Regions from separate parts of the Flexivirga sp. YIM B11880 genome, predicted to be linked through region 3. Evidence: riboswitches for the same ligand, from Rfam matches in the RefSeq annotation. Region 3 holds a riboswitch; each other region holds the start of a gene.
The links. Region 3 has a riboswitch for cobalamin ahead of ACN8HC_RS04935 (prenyltransferase/squalene oxidase repeat-containing protein). Riboswitches for the same ligand answer to the same signal wherever they lie in the genome.
Positions count from the first base shown of each region.

Region 1: it holds a riboswitch for cobalamin, as region 3 does, so the genes downstream of both, ACN8HC_RS09050 (hypothetical protein) here and ACN8HC_RS04935 (prenyltransferase/squalene oxidase repeat-containing protein) in region 3, are expected to answer to the same signal.
Region 2: it holds a riboswitch for cobalamin, as region 3 does, so the genes downstream of both, ACN8HC_RS01560 (ribonucleoside-diphosphate reductase subunit alpha) here and ACN8HC_RS04935 (prenyltransferase/squalene oxidase repeat-containing protein) in region 3, are expected to answer to the same signal.

Region 1 is NZ_JBMAMH010000004.1:291,171-296,152, reverse strand. Features, by position in the region: gene glpK (glycerol kinase GlpK) at 1-197, shown strand, start outside; gene ACN8HC_RS09065 (hypothetical protein) at 187-1,023, opposite strand; gene ACN8HC_RS09060 (RNA polymerase sigma factor) at 1,016-1,549, opposite strand; gene ACN8HC_RS09055 (nucleoside/nucleotide kinase family protein) at 1,793-2,434, opposite strand; cobalamin riboswitch at 2,462-2,609, shown strand; gene ACN8HC_RS09050 (hypothetical protein) at 2,686-3,630, shown strand; gene ACN8HC_RS09045 (energy-coupling factor transporter transmembrane component T) at 3,627-4,718, shown strand; gene ACN8HC_RS09040 (ABC transporter ATP-binding protein) at 4,715-4,982, shown strand, end outside.
Region 2 is NZ_JBMAMH010000001.1:315,408-320,389, reverse strand. Features, by position in the region: gene ACN8HC_RS01560 (ribonucleoside-diphosphate reductase subunit alpha) at 1-1,983, opposite strand, end outside; cobalamin riboswitch at 2,117-2,346, opposite strand; tRNA gene ACN8HC_RS01555 (tRNA-Gly) at 2,622-2,692, opposite strand; gene dcd (dCTP deaminase) at 2,792-3,367, shown strand; gene ACN8HC_RS01545 (alpha/beta hydrolase family protein) at 3,367-4,017, shown strand; gene ACN8HC_RS01540 (ABC transporter ATP-binding protein) at 4,079-4,982, shown strand, end outside.
Region 3 is NZ_JBMAMH010000002.1:76,345-81,326, reverse strand. Features, by position in the region: gene rpsO (30S ribosomal protein S15) at 30-299, opposite strand; gene ACN8HC_RS04940 (MarR family winged helix-turn-helix transcriptional regulator) at 490-1,002, shown strand; gene ACN8HC_RS04935 (prenyltransferase/squalene oxidase repeat-containing protein) at 1,133-2,389, opposite strand; cobalamin riboswitch at 2,458-2,610, opposite strand; gene ndk (nucleoside-diphosphate kinase) at 2,581-3,003, opposite strand; gene ACN8HC_RS04925 (undecaprenyl-diphosphate phosphatase) at 3,053-3,988, opposite strand; gene ACN8HC_RS04920 (DUF4233 domain-containing protein) at 3,985-4,377, opposite strand; gene ACN8HC_RS04915 (bifunctional folylpolyglutamate synthase/dihydrofolate synthase) at 4,374-4,982, opposite strand, start outside.

The DNA.
Region 1 (4,982 bases), on a different contig from region 3:
GCGCCGCCTATCTGGCCGGCCTCGCCGTGGGCTACTGGTCCGATGTGAAGGTGCTGCGCCGCAACTGGCACCGTGCCGGCCAGTGGGATCCGCGGCTCAGCACGGAACGGCGCGAGACGCAGCGCGCCGCCTGGCGGGCGGCGATCTCCCGCACCCTGGACGACCGGTCCTGGCCGCCGGCGGGTGTCACCAGCTGACGGTGAAGGAGCCCTTGTCGTTGATCGCGCTCACGGCATACGCCGTGCCGGGGAAGCTCCACCCGCTCGTCTCGAACTGCGCGTCCGCCTTCCAGCCCTGCGCCGGGAGGGTCGCGCGCCAGAACGCGTCGATGTCCGTGGACAGGTAGGTGAGCCGGATCGTCAGCGACCGGTCCGCCCGGGAGGTGACTTCCCACTTCGTGCCGTCCGGCATCGGCAGCATCCGGGTGCCGTTGCCCGTGTCGGCGAGCGGCACGGGTCCGGTGTATTCACCGTCGCCGAGCACGCCGCTCTGCGGCAGACCCGGCGGCATCGTCGGGGGAAGCTGCGGCGTCGTCGTGGTCGAGCTGCTGGAACTGGACGGCACGCCGTGCCCGGTTGCGGTCCTCGGCGTGTTCGTGCTCGGTGCGGTCGTGGTCGGGGTGAGCTGTCGGGAGGGGGAGCTCAGCTGCCCGGACGGGCGAGCCACGTGCTGTGACGCCTTGCTCGCGGTGCTGGTCACCGCGCGCGCGGGCGTCGGCCCGATGCCGATCGTCGTGGTTGCCGAGCTGGCCGTCGCCGGACGCAGCGCGTTGGTCGGCTGGTGCCGGTCCGACGGATGAATGGCGAGCGTGACCACGCCGGCCACGGCTGCCGCAGCTGCCAGCATGCCCGCACCGGTGAAGATCCTCCGGGTCCGGCTCGGCCCGGAGGGCGACTGCAGCAGCGCGGCGACGGAATGCTCCCGGTCCAGGTCGAGGTCGTGCTGCTCGATCTGCTCGGCCCGGGCGGCGAACGCCTCGCGCAGGCGGCGCTCCAGGTCGTCGTGGTTGTCCGGCTCACTCATCGGGGGCGCCTCCTTCCTCCTGCATGATGCGGGCGAGGGCGGCCATCGCCCGGCTCGCTTGTGATTTCACGGTCCCCTTGCTGATCCCGAGCGCGGTGGCGATCTCCGCCTCGGAGAGCTCGGACCAGTAGCGCAGCACGAGCACCTCGCGCTGCCGCGGTGGCAGCTGGTCGACCGCACGCAGGACCTGCCGATGCTCCTCGGCCAGCAGCACGTCGCTGTCGGCCGGTGGCGCGATCTCCGGTTCGGCCACCTTCAGGTGCGCGCGCACGGTGCGCCGCCGGCGCAGCATCGAACGGGACTGGTTGACGACCGCTTGCCGCAGGTAGCCGACGGCCGCACCGGAGTCACGCAGCGCGGCCCGGTTGCGATGCATGCCGAGGAACGCTTCCTGCACCACGTCCTCGGCGCTCGCCAGGTCGTCGACGAGCAACCGGGCGAGCCGGACCATCTGCAGGTGATGGGTGCGGTAGAGCTCGGCCAGGTCGACCGAGTCTCCGCCGGTCATCGCGTCGCGCGGAAGCACAGATCCACGGTCACGGACCCGACCTCCCACGCGATACGGCCTCTCGGCATACATCGCCGGTGCGCTCACTGTCATGACGTCCCGGCCCCTCGCTCAGACCTTAACCAGTGATCGTTCCGATCGGTAACGCCGAGCGGGGACGGGGCGGTCGCCCCTCGTCCTGCCGTCACGGCGTCGCACCTCATGCTGGGAAGACGCACGGCGGGCGCGGAGGTTGCGCGCGAACAGCTGGTATGACGGGGCTCACGCCACCCGCAGGAACGCGTCCGCCCGGTCCCGGGTGCTGCGGATCAGCTCGGCGTTGCGCTCGTCGGAGCCGAGGGCCAGATCGGTCGCCTCCTGCATGGACGCGCCATACCTCCGCCGGCGGGCGATCAGCCAGTCGACCCGCAGCTGGTCCGGCGTGTCGACATACCAGATCGTGTCGAGCAGCCCGCTGAGCTCCGACCACGGCTCCTCCGGGGTCAACAGGTAGTTGCCCTCCGTGATCACCAGCCGGGTCTCGGGTGCGACCTCGATCGACCCGGCGACCGGGTCCTCCAGCAGACGCTCGAACGTCGGCGCCCAGACCGACCGGTCACGTTCCTTGCGGATCCGTTCGATCAGCGCGACGTAACCCGCGGCGTCGAAGGTGTGCGGCGCGCCCTTGTCAGCGGCCCAGCCCCGCGCGTCGAGCACCGCCTGGGCGAGGTGAAAGCCGTCCATCGGCACGACCACGGTCGGTATGCCGTGCGCCGTGCACCGGCGCGCCAGCGTCTTCGCGGCCGTCGACTTGCCCGCCCCCGGTGCTCCGGTGATCCCGACGATCGCCCGGTCCGTGCCGGCGGCGAGTTTCGCCAGCGCCCGCACTGCCTGGGTGAGATCGAGTTCTCGGATGGTGGTCACGTCAGGACTGTGCGGCATTCCGTGGCAATAAACAAGCGGTGCTACCGTTTTGGACTGACGCTCAGGCGAGCGTCCAGGTGCGAGCAGGGGAAGCCGGTGTGACTCCGGCGCTGACCCGCAGCCGTGAACGACCCAGGTCGTGAGCCGGAATACCTGCGCCACCCGTCACCGGAACCGACTGCCGCGGACTGCAGTCGCGGGCGATCTCGTGTCGCGCGTGGACCCCCGCGGCGCGAAAGGACGCACCGATCATGCCCGCCGCCTCCCGCCGCCTGCTGCGCTCGGCCGCTGCCGTTGCGCTCGCGACCTCGGCGACGAGCCTCGCGTATGCCGGGTCCGCTGCACCCGCACGAGCCGCCTCGGCACACAACGGCTACTGCACGAGCAGCGCCGGGGTGACGGTGGTGGTCGACTTCGGGCCGCTCGGCGGCGGTGTTGCGATCCGGTGCTCGCCGGTCGGCAGCGGCGCGACGGGTCTGCAGGCGTTGCAGGCGGCCGGGATCCCGATCCAGGGCACACAGCGTTATGGGCTGGCGTTCGTCTGCCGGCTCTACGGCCAGCCGTCCGCAACCACGACGCTGCCGAACGGTTATCACGAGCAGTGCGTCAACACGCCCCCGGCGAACGCCTACTGGAGCTACTCGAAGGCCGCGAACGGCGGATCGTGGTCGGTCAGCAGCGAGGGTGTCTCCTCCAGCCACGTCATTCCGGGTGGTTTCGAGGGCTGGTCGTTCAACGAGGGCAGCAACTCGGTGCCGCGCGCCACACCGACTCGACCGGTCACCGCCCCCCGGCCCACGAGCACGACGACCGCGCCGGCGCCGCCTCGTCATACGACCACGACCGCGCCCGCGCCGACCCATCCGACGAGGACCCGCCGGCCGACCCGCGCCGCGCGTCCGTCGTCCACCGCACCCGCGAGGACGTCGAGCACGCGCCCGACGAGCCATCACCCGGCGAAGAAGACGCACCGCACGACCGCTTCGGCATCGTCCACCTCCTCGAGTTCGTCGACCTCCAGCGGCGCGGCAGTCGCGGCGGGCGAACCGCCGGTCGCCAACAGCGACAAGCTCATCAAGCAAGCCAGCACGTCGTCGGGCGTCAACGCCACGACAGTCGTGGGCGGCGGCGTGCTCGCCGCGCTGGCGATCGGCGGGGCCGTGGTGTCGGTCATTCGACGGCGCCACCTCGGGTGAACCGGCTGCCGGCTCCCGTCCACCCGGTCGCCTGGTGGTTGTGGGCGATCGGTCTGGCGGTGGCGGCCTCGTTCACCACCAACCCGTTGCTGCTGCTCTTGCTGGTCGGCGTGTCGTGCTTCGTCGTCGTGCTGCGGCGCGGCAACGCACCGTGGGCGCGCTCGTTGCGGGTGTATCTCCTCCTCGGAGCGTTCATCGTCGTGGTGCGCGTGCTGTTCCGGTGCTTCCTTGGCGCGGGCGGTGGCGGTCCGGTGCTGCTCGACCTCCCTCGAATCCCGTTGCCACAGTGGGCTGCTGGCGTCACCCTGCTCGGCCCCGTCCATCTGTCGGATCTGCTCGACGGGCTGTATGACGGGCTGCATCTCGCGGCCATGGTCGTCTGTGTCGGTGCGGCCAACTCGCTGGCCAACCCGAAGCGGCTGCTCAAGGTGGTGCCGATCAGCCTCTACGACATCGGCACCGTCGTGGTCGTCTCGGTCTCGGTCTTCCCGCAGCTGGCCGAGAGCATCGGTCGGGTGCACCGCGCACAACGGTTGCGGCCGGCCCGCGGGGGTCGGTGGCACCTCGTGCGGCGGATGATCGTGCCCGTGCTCGCCGATGCGCTCGACCGGTCCCTGCTGCTGGCTGCGGCCATGGACTCGCGCGGTTACGGCCGCCGCGGACCGGCGCCGGTGCGGACACGTCGCGTGGTTGCGCTGATGACGGTGGTCGGGCTCATCGCACTGTGCATCGGCGTCTTCGGGGTGCTCGACGAGCGCGCACCAGGCGTTGTCCGGTGGCCGGCGTTCGGTGTCGGGTTCGCGTTGGCGACGGCCGGGCTGGCCGTCTCCTCCCGAGAGCGCACCGTCACGCGCTATCGGGTCGAGCCCTTCGACCGCACCGCGTACGGAGTGGCCGCCAGTGGACTGGCAGCCGGCGTGCTGATGGTGCTCGCGACGCGCATCGCTCCGGCGCACCTGAGCGTCGTCACGTCGCCGGCGCAGTGGCCGGTCGTGGACCTGCTGCCGCTGGTGGCGGCCGTGATCGGGCTGCTCGCGGCGGTGGTGTCGCCGCCGGGCGTCATACGGCACGAGGAGGTGGCGGCGTGATCGAGGTGCGTGACGTGACGGTGCGGTATGACGATTCCGGCGCACCGGCGCTGGCGGACGTGAATCTCTGTGTCGACGAAGGGGAGTTGTCACTCGTCGTCGGACGCACCGGCTCCGGCAAGTCCACCCTGCTCGGCGCGATCAACGGGCTCGTGCCGCACTTCACCGGGGGACGGCTCTCGGGCCGGGTGATCGTCGACGGTCTGGACACGCGCGATCATCCGCCGCGCGAGATGGCCGACGTCGTGGGCCGCGTCGGGCAGG
Region 2 (4,982 bases), on a different contig from region 3:
TGCGACAAGACCGATGGATGCGGTCGGGGCGATCGCCATGAGGGTCGCATTGCGCACCCCGGCCGTGACGCGCGCGCGCAGTGCGTCCCAGTCCATCCGGCTGGTGCGCGGGACATCGACCTGAACCCCGCGGCGCTGCTCCAGCACCTCGAGGGTGTCGATCGGGACGAGCCCACGGGACCAGCCGGATCCCTCGAAGTTGGGGTACGCGCCACGTTCCTGAGCCAGATCGCACGACTCGTCGATCGCGTGCCAGCTGATGAACTCGGCCAACCGGTCGATGAGGTCCGCCGCTTCATCGGACGCGTACGACAGTCCGAGCCTCTCCACCACGTCGGTGAAGCCCATGAAGCCCAGCCCGATTGCGCGATTCCGATCATTGGAGTGCTCCGACTCCGGCACCGACGAGCGGGTGATGTCGATGAGGTTGTCCAGCTGCCGCACGGCCAGCCGGGTCGACTCGGCGAGCCGGTCCCAATCCCAGTCCCACTCTTGGCCACACTCATCCTCGACAGCCCGGGGTCCCCGCGAAGTATCGACGGAGGAGCGCAGCGGGGGAGTCGAACTTCGTGGGGTGGGCGCCAGATGCCGAGAGAGATTGATCGAGGCCAGATTGCAGACGGAAACGTTGTCCCGGTCCTGCGGGAGGGTGATCTCGGTGCACAGGTTGGACAGGTGAATGGTGCCGGTGTTGTCGTTGAGCGCCCGCTGGTTGATCGTGTCCTTCCAGGTGAGCCATGGGTGCGAGGTGGTCTGCAGCGAGACGAGGATCGACTTCCACTGCGCACGAGCGCGGATCTTCTTGAAGGAGCGCAGCTTTCCAGCCTCGGCGAGGGCGGCATACTCCCGGTAGCGGCGGGAGAAGTCGTCGCCGACCAGCTCCACCAGGTCCGGCGTTTCGAGCGGGTCGAAGAGATACCACTCGTCATCCGCGACGACCCGCTTCATGAACTCGTCGGACAACCACACGGCGGTGTTCGCCGTACGCGTGCGCCGGTAGGGGTCGCCGGCGTTCTGCCGCAGGTCGATGAACTGCGGGAAGTCCAGGTGCCAGTTCTCCATGTAGAAGCACAGCGCTCCGAACTTCTTCCCGCCCCGCGACACGGCCCGCAGGATCGAGTCGATGGTGTGCATGAACGGAATCGGACCGGTCGAGGAGGTGTGGTTGCTGCGGATCGGACTGCCTTCTGAGCGCAGCTTCGACACCGAAAGGCCGATGCCGCCGGTTCCTTTGGTCAACCACATGACGTCCCGCATCGACTTGGCGATGTGCTCGATGTCGTCGTCCATCTGCATCACGAAGCAGTTGGACAGCTGCGGCGTGGTGGTGCCGGCATTGACCAGCGTGGAGCCGGCTGCCAGATAGTCGAGGGACGCCATCTTCCGGTAGAAGCGGATCGCCGCCTGGGTGGGGTCCTTCTCGTTGACCGACATACCCATGGCCACGCGCATCCAGAAGTAGGCCGGCACCTCCAGCGGCCGGCGGTCGGAATCCGTTGCCATGTAACGGTTCTTGAGGGTGACGATGCCGATGTACCGCAGTCCGTCGTCCAGGTGGTGGTCGAGTGCCGCGGCGAGCTGCTCGAGGTTGAAGGCGGACGCCAGCCGCGGGTCGAAGAGCCCGTCCTCGACCGCCTCGCGGACGTAGCCGGGGAACCGCGCCTGGTGCAGCAGAGCGAGCTCGGACCGGGTCTCGAAGTCGCCGAGCACCTTCTTGTAGATGGTCTTCAGCAGCAGCCGGGACGCGATGACGTCGAAGTCCGGGTCGTCCTTGACGTTCTGCACGGCCACCGAGATCGCGGCCTCGTCGAGTTGTTCGGTGGTGATGCCGTCGAAGAGTGTGATCGCCAGTTCCGAGGCGATCTGCATGGTCATCGCCATGGCGTTCGGCAGGCCGTCTGCGGCTCGCTCGATCGCCCGGTTGATGCGGTCTGCGTCATACGGCTCGCGTGAACCGTCGCGCTTGGTGACATGTATGGCCACGTGCGGTGTCTCCCGTTCTCCCTCACTGTGGCCCGGCGAGGAAGACGGCGAGCGGGCAGCAGACGCGCTGAGGCTCGCTGCCGCTCGTTCGTCAGCCCTTCCCGCGCGGGCTGCGGTCGGTCCCGGCCGCGGGTGCGCGGTCGGGGCAGTGGCAGGTCTTCGGACTCGTGACTCCGTGCGCGGCCGCGCACACCTACCGGTCGTCGCTTCCCAGGTGTCCAACCCAGTGCTGTTGACGACTTTCGTCCTCACTCACCGCTGCGGGGGCAGTGCCGGACTCTCACCGGCTTCCCTCTTGCCTCGAATCACTCGGTATGCCGCAAAACGGCGGCCGCGTGAGTCGAACCAGCTGCGAGAGACACACTATCTAGTGGTAGCCAGTTTGCCAAGGCCCAACATGATGTAGTTGCATGCCCGTAATTACGGCGATGTCAAATCCGCGGAACGGCGCGGAGCAGAAATGGCGAGGCAGCCAGGCGTGGTGGCTCAAGGGGCGTGTCGCGGCCGCCGAGAGACAACCCTGGGATGTCTCTCGGTGCGGATGTTGTCGGCTCGGCGAGAGCGCGCGGCGTGGTGCCAGGAGAAGGCACGTGGGGAGGGGCGGCTGCCGGGGTGTGAACGAGAAGAAAACTCCGAAGAGCGAGTGACGAGAATCGAACTCGCGTATTCAGCTTGGGAAGCTGATGTTCTACCATTGAACTACACTCGCGTGTCCCGAATGATCGCCAAGGCGCTCGCTCGGACCGGCAGGAGTCTAACCCACGAAGGCTCGCCACAACGCAACTGCCCGCCCGGTAGCGTGACCACCGTGCTGCTCTCCGACCGCGACATCCGCGCCCAGATCGACGCCGGACGTGTCCGCCTCGACCCCTATGACGAGGCGATGATCCAGCCGTCGAGCATCGACATCCGGCTCGACCGATACTTCCGGCTCTTCGACAACCACAAGTACCCCTTCATCGACCCCTCCGCCGAACAGGACGAGCTGACCCGGCTCATCGAGACCGAGGCCGGCGAGCCGTTCGTGCTGCATCCGGGGGAGTTCGTGCTCGGCTCGACCTACGAACAGGTGACGCTGCCCGACGACGTCGCCGCGCGGGTCGAGGGGAAGTCGAGCCTGGGCCGGCTCGGTCTGCTGACTCACGCCACGGCCGGCTTCGTCGACCCCGGGTTCTCCGGTCACGTGACGCTGGAGTTGTCCAACGTCGCAACGCTGCCGATCAAGTTGTGGCCGGGCATGAAGATCGGTCAGCTGTGCTTCTTCCAGCTCAGCAGTCCTTCGGAAAGTCCATACGGCAGTGCTAAATACGGGTCCCACTATCAGGGTCAGCGAGGTCCCACCGCGAGCCGCTCATACGTGAACTTCCACCGCAGCCAGGTGTGATGGATCGCTTCGAGGCCGGCCCGTCGCACGAGGGGGCGCACCCGTTCCTGACCCTGCCCGACGGCCGGCGCCGGCCGGAAGCGGTGGCGCTGCTACTGCACGGCGGCGCCGAGCACGGACTGGAGCGGACCAGCAAGTACGCCCCGCCGATCCTGCGGATGCTCGCGGTCGGCCGCAGCATCGAGCGGGGCCTGCGCGGCCGGGTCGCCGTCGCCACGCTCCGGGACGCGGTGCGCGGCTACAACGACGAGCGACGTTCGCCTGTCGTCGACGCGCAATGGGCTCTCCGGCGGCTGCGCGATCTCTACCCGCAGGCTCCACTCGCGCTGGTCGGTCACTCGATGGGTGGCCGGGTCTCGCTCGAAGTGGCCGGCACCGACGGCGTCGTCGCCATCGTCGGCCTGGCCCCCTGGATCCCGCGGGAGTATGACGTCGCGCCGTTCGTCACCCGGCATACTTTGCTTCTGCACGGCAGCAAGGACACCGTCACCGACCCACGGAAGAGTGCCGCGCTCGTGCGGCGAATCGGCGATGCCGGCGGTGACGCCCGCAGCGTGCAGCTGACCGACTGGCACGCCATGCTGTTGCGGGCGCCCGCCTGGCATCGCCATACCACCGACTTCCTGGCCGAGACTCTGCTGGACCATTGACCTCGCCACCTGGGCGTTTTCGGTGTGAACATGTCGGTGGTCCTTGTTACGTTGGGTGACCATGATCCGCTTCGAGCAGGTGGTCAAGACCTATGCCGGCGGAGAGACGGCTGTCGACGATCTCTCCTTCGAGGCACCGACCGGCCAGATCACCGTGCTGGTCGGGCCGTCGGGCTGCGGCAAGACGACGTCGTTGCGGATGATCAACCGGATGATCGAGCCCACGAGCGGGCACATCTTCATCGACGACCAGGACGTCCAGTCGGTCAATGCTGCACGCTTGCGTCGCGGCATCGGCTACGTCATCCAGCACGCCGGCCTGTTCCCCAACAAGCGAGTGGTCGACAACGTCGCCACGGTCCCGATCTTGCTCGGCACGCCGAAACAGCAGGCACGTCAGCGAGCCAAGGAGGTGCTCGAACTCGTGGGCCTGCCGGGCGATTTCGCTGATCGATGGCCGTCCCAGCTCTCCGGCGGGCAGCAACAGCGCGTCGGCGTGGCCCGGGCGCTTGCGGCAGACCCGCCGGTGATGCTGATGGACGAGCCGTTCAGCGCGGTTGACCCCGTGGTGCGGGAGCAACTGCAGGATGAGTTCCTGCGGCTGCAGCGCGATCTCGGCAAGACGATCGTCTTCGTCACCCACGACATCGACGAGGCGCTGAAGCTCGGTGACCAGATCGTGGTCATGCGGGTCGGCGGCAAGCTCGCGCAGTGTGCCGATCCGGCATACCTGCTGGCACACCCGATCGACGACTTCGTCGCCGACTTCATCGGCCGTGATCGGGGCTACCGGGCGCTCACCTTTGCCGAGACCCCGCCGCTACCGCTGGCAACCGAGCCGACGGTGCCGCTCGGCTCCACACCGGCGGAGGCTCGGGCGGCGACCCGCGACGAGTGGCTGCTGGTCGTCGACGACGGGCGACCGGTCGGCTGGGTCCAGCCGGGACGGATCACTGCTCCCATCG
Region 3 (4,982 bases):
TAGCCGCCTTGCTGGCGTTGGTGTGAAATTCAGCGACGCAAACCCAGTCGCTTGATCAGCGCGCGGTAGCGCTCGATGTCGACCTCTTCGAGGTAACGCAGCATGCGCTTGCGCTTGCCGACCAGGAGCAGCAGGCCACGCCGGCTGTGGTGGTCGTGCGGGTGCTGCCGCGAGTGCTCGGTGAGATCCTTGATGCGCTGCGTCAGCATCGCGATCTGCACCTCGGGCGAACCGGTGTCGCCCTCTTTGGTGCCGTATTCGGTCATGATCTGCGCCTTGGTGGCGGTGTCCAGAGGCATGAGTGGGCGATCTCCGTTCTTCGTGTGGTTGCGCGGTGCACCTGGGCATTTCCACCAGGGCGCTCTTGGTCCGCGGCCGGTTTCACGGCCTTGACAGGTTATCAGCCCGGGGCGTGCCGCCCCTAATCGACGCCGGCCCGGGCGAAACGCGGTGCGGACGCCGCCGACGGCATACGTTCTAATGTGCCTCATGGGCAAGTCTGGGAAGACCGAGCGGAGCCGCTACGAGACCGAGGTGGCGGCGTATGTCGCGGCCGGCGGCGACGAGCAGGTCCAGCGTGTCATCACCGCCGTCCACGGGCTGGCCCGGCGGCTGTCGCAGTGGTACACCCAGCAGTTGTCCGCCCTCGACCTCTCACCGGGCGAGTGGGCGGTCATCCGCTACCTGGCTGCCGAGGCGGACGACAACATCTCCACACCGTCCCAGCTGGCCGACGCCGCCGCGGTGGCGCCATCCTCGATGACGCACCGGCTGGACCGGATGGCCAAGCGCGGCTTGATCGAACGAACCCCGGACCAGCACAACCGCACGCGCATCCTGGTGCAGCTCACCCGCGACGGCTGGGAGATGTTCCGTCAGGTGATCCGACAGGGCGACATGGTCGAGTCCGACGTGCTCGCGCAGGTCCCGCAAGCCCAGCGCGCCAAGCTCGCCCAACTGCTCGAGCTGGCGATCGCCGGACTGGACGACGCACTGAAGTAACGCGCAGCGACTCGCGCGGCCTCCCTTTGCCGAGAGGCTCAGAAACACATCGAGAGGCTCAGATATCCGGTGCGATGCACCCGGATTTTCTGAGCCTCTCGGCGTTGTGTGAGCCTTTCGGCGTTGAGGGTCAGCGGTTCGAGCGGAGCCGGCGACGCAGGCCGGCACCGGCGAGTGCGGCGCCGCCGAGCAGCGCTGCTCCCGCGAGCAGCACCCGGCCGTTGCCGGGCTGCTGCGGGCCGTCGGTGATGATCGGCGGACCGGTGGTGGTCGACGTCGCGGTCGCCGTTGCCGTGGCCGTCGAGCTGTCGGTCGGCGTGGACGTCGGCGTGGAGGTCGGGCTGGCAGTCGCACAGGAGAGCGCAGGCGCCGTGGCGGCCCCGCCGGCCCTGATCGTCAGGTAAGGCTGCTGGGTGAACGCGAGCACCGCCTGTGTCGTCGCGCGGCGCTCCTGGTCGCTCACGGTGGCCTTGCCGCCCGCCGCCTTGACGGCGTCGAACGCCTTCCGGTCGAAGGCGAAACCACCGCGCAGGGCGCTCGGTGCCGAGCAGCCGAACTGCAGGCTCGCGACGAAGCTCTTGGCCTTCGCCGCCTCCGCGGACCTGCCCGCCACCGCGAACGCGACCGCCGCCAGTCCGGTGCTGTTCGCGTTGGCCGCTGCCTGCGCGGCCGGCTCGATGACACCACCGTCCGCCTGCTGCTTGCGGACGAGGAAGTTCACCGCCTTGGTCACTGCTGCCTGGTGCCCGCCCGCCGCGCTCAGCGCCTGCACGGCCAGCGACGTCGCGTCCGTGTCGCCGGTACACGAGCCGGTGAACGACATCCGGAACCCACCGTCGGAGCACTGCTGCTTGGCCAGGAAACCGACCGCGGCCGGGTCCGGCTGTCCGGCGCGCACGAGCCCGATCACCCCGAGCGACTGCCCGATCGCATTGGAGTAGTCGCCGTACGCCGACTTGTCCTTGAACTGCCCGCTGGGCTGCTGCAGGGACTTCAGCTGCTTGACGTAGCCGCTCGTCGGCAGGCCCTGCGCCTCGGCGAAGACGAGCAGCTTGGCGGTCGCACCGGCATACAGGTCCGTGCCGTAGGAGTTGTACGACGCGGCGTTCTTGGCGACGTATGCCGCGGCGCGCGCCGCCTCGTGCTGCCCGCTGTGCGCGGAGTCGAGGGCCAGGACACCGTCGATCGTCAGCCCGTAATCGGCGTAACCGCTGACCGTGAAGTGGTCTCCCCCGGCCGCCAGCTGGCTCGCGAGGAAATGACCCGCGGTGCCGGCGTCAGGAGTTGCGGCGTGCGCCGGCGCGGCCGTCACGAGACCGGTGAGCCCGGCACCGGCCAGGGTGAGAGCACCCGCGAGACCCGCACGGGTGAGGAGCGAAGCTGTCATTTGGTTTGCCTTCCACGAGATCACGCGGCCCGCAGAGGTCAACCGCCGACGTGCTCGCGGGGCCGCGACGAGCTCGTCGTCGGACGCCAGGTTTTCCGGCTCGCCGGACACGGATTCCGTGTGCGGCATACGGTTGCGGGTCAGCGCCGGATTTGCACCGGCTTTCCCTGTGGTTGCGTCCGAAGCGGAGCCTACCGGCAAAGCTCCGGGAACCAGATGCCGATCTCGCGTTCGGCGGATTCGGGCGAGTCCGAGCCGTGCACGATGTTCTGCTGCACGGCGAGACCCCAGTCCCGGCCCAGGTCGCCGCGGATGCTGCCGGGTGCCGCCGCGGTCGGGTCGGTGGCGCCGGCGAGCGCGCGGAAGCCCTCGATGACGCGCTCTCCGCTGACGACGGCGAAGACGGCCGGACCACCGGCCATGAAGTCCACGAGCGGCTGGTAGAACGGCTTGCCCTCGTGCTCGGCGTAGTGCTGCGCGAGCCGGTCGCGGTCGGCGGTCATGACCTGCAGCGTCTGGAGGGTGTACCCCTTGGCCTCGATCCGGCGCAGCACCTCACCGGTGAGGCCGCGTGCGTAGCCGTCGGGCTTGACGATGACGAGGGTGCGTTCCATGACGCACATTCAATCGGACGGCTCGTATGACGCCTCGCCCGGGCGTGGCCTAGGCCGCGATCTTGCCCATGACGAGCATGCCGAAGAGGAAGACCGCGAGCGCGATCCGGTAGTAGACGAACGGCCGGAAGTTGTGGGTGGAGATGTACCGCATGAACCAGGCGATCACGGCGTACCCGATGCCGAAGGCGAGCAGGGTGGCGACGGCGGTCTGACCCCACCCGTCACCGTCGCTCCCGTGCAGGTCCTTCAGTTCGAAGAGCCCGGACAGGACGACGGCGGGTATGGCGAGCAGGAACGAGTAGCGGGCGGCAGCGCTGCGTGTGTAGCCCATGAACAGACCACCGGAAATCGTTCCGCCGGAACGGGACACGCCGGGGATCAGGGCAAGCGCCTGCCATAGACCGAAGCGGATGCCGTCCTTGGCGTCCAGGTCCTCGAGAGTCTTGCCGTGCTGTTCCACGGGGGTGAGCTCACCCGTCCCGTCGATCGCGTCGTTCACCGCGTCACCGGGGGCGGCACCGACCGGCACGGACACGTGCCGCGAGGAGGACGACCGAGTCTTCACATCGGCCGTCGCGTCGGCGACCGCGATGACGATCGCGAAAACGAGCAGCATGCTGGCGGTGACCCACAGGTTGCGCAGCGGGCCTTCGATGAAACCCTTGAAGACCAGCCCGAGGACGCCGATCGGGATGGTGCCCACGATGACCAGCCACCCCATCCGGGCGTCCGGCTCGGAGCGTGGCACCTTCCCCGCCACGGACAGGCCCCACTGCTTGATGATCCGCACGATGTCGCGCCAGAAGTAGACGATGACGGCGGACTCGGTCCCCAACTGGTTCACGGCGGTGAAGGCGGAGCCGCCGCCGTCGTTGCCCCAAAAGAGCCGGCCGACGATGAGTTGGTGCGCCGAGGAAGAGACCGGCAGGAACTCGGTCAGCCCCTGCACGATCCCCAACACGATTGCTTCGAGCCAGGTCATTCTCCGGATATCTCCTCGTGACGGGCGGTCAAGGCGTCCATCTTTCGGCCCTGGACCAGGGCCGTGACCCAGAGTGCCAGGAACATCAGGCCGACGACGAACATCATCGGCAACACGAAGCCCGCGAGCAGGGTCGCGATCTCGACGATCCAGCCGAGCGTGACACCCCAGGGGCGGCGCAGCGTGCCGGCAGCGACGGTGCACAGGACCGCCAGCACCAGCCCGACCACCAGGTATGACGTGTGGGCGTCGTCGTGCTGGGCGTTGGCGATCGCCCAGGCGACGAGAGCACCGAGGAACACCGCGACGGTCTGCGAGCCGACGACGATGCCGGCGAAGCGGCGGGTCATACGCTCGCCGACGCCGTGGACCAGGACGTTCCCGATCACGTTTCAGTGACCCCGAGCAGGGCACGCACGTCGGCCGCCGTGGTGATCGAACCGGTGGCCAGCACACCGCCCGACACGCCGCCCTCGTCGGCGAGTTCGGCAGCACGGTCGATGCCGTCCGCGAGATTGGGCACGACATCGACCCGGTCCTCACCGAAGAGGCCCACCGCGATCTCGCCGAGGTCCTCCGGGCGCATGCTGCGGTGCGAGGAATTGCGAGTGACCACAACGTGGTCCAGCACCGGCTCGAGCGTGGACAGCATGTCCTCCGCGTCCTTGTCGGCGAAGATGGCCAGCACGCCGATCAGCCGGCTGAAGGTGAAGGAGTCGTTCAGCGCGTCCCGCAGCGCGCGCACGCCGGCTGCGTTGTGAGCGGCGTCGACGAGCACGGTCGGTGAACGCCGCACGATCTCCAGCCGTCCCGGCGAGTCGAGGTCGGCGAGCGCCGCACGCAGCAGCTCGATGTCGAGAGAACGCTCCCCTCCCCCGAGAAACGCCTCGGCGGCGGCGACCGCCGTCGCGACGTTGTGCGCCTGGTGTGCGCCGAAGAGCGGCACGTAGAGCTCGGGGTAGACCGCCGCAAGCCCTTGAACGGTCAGTTGCTG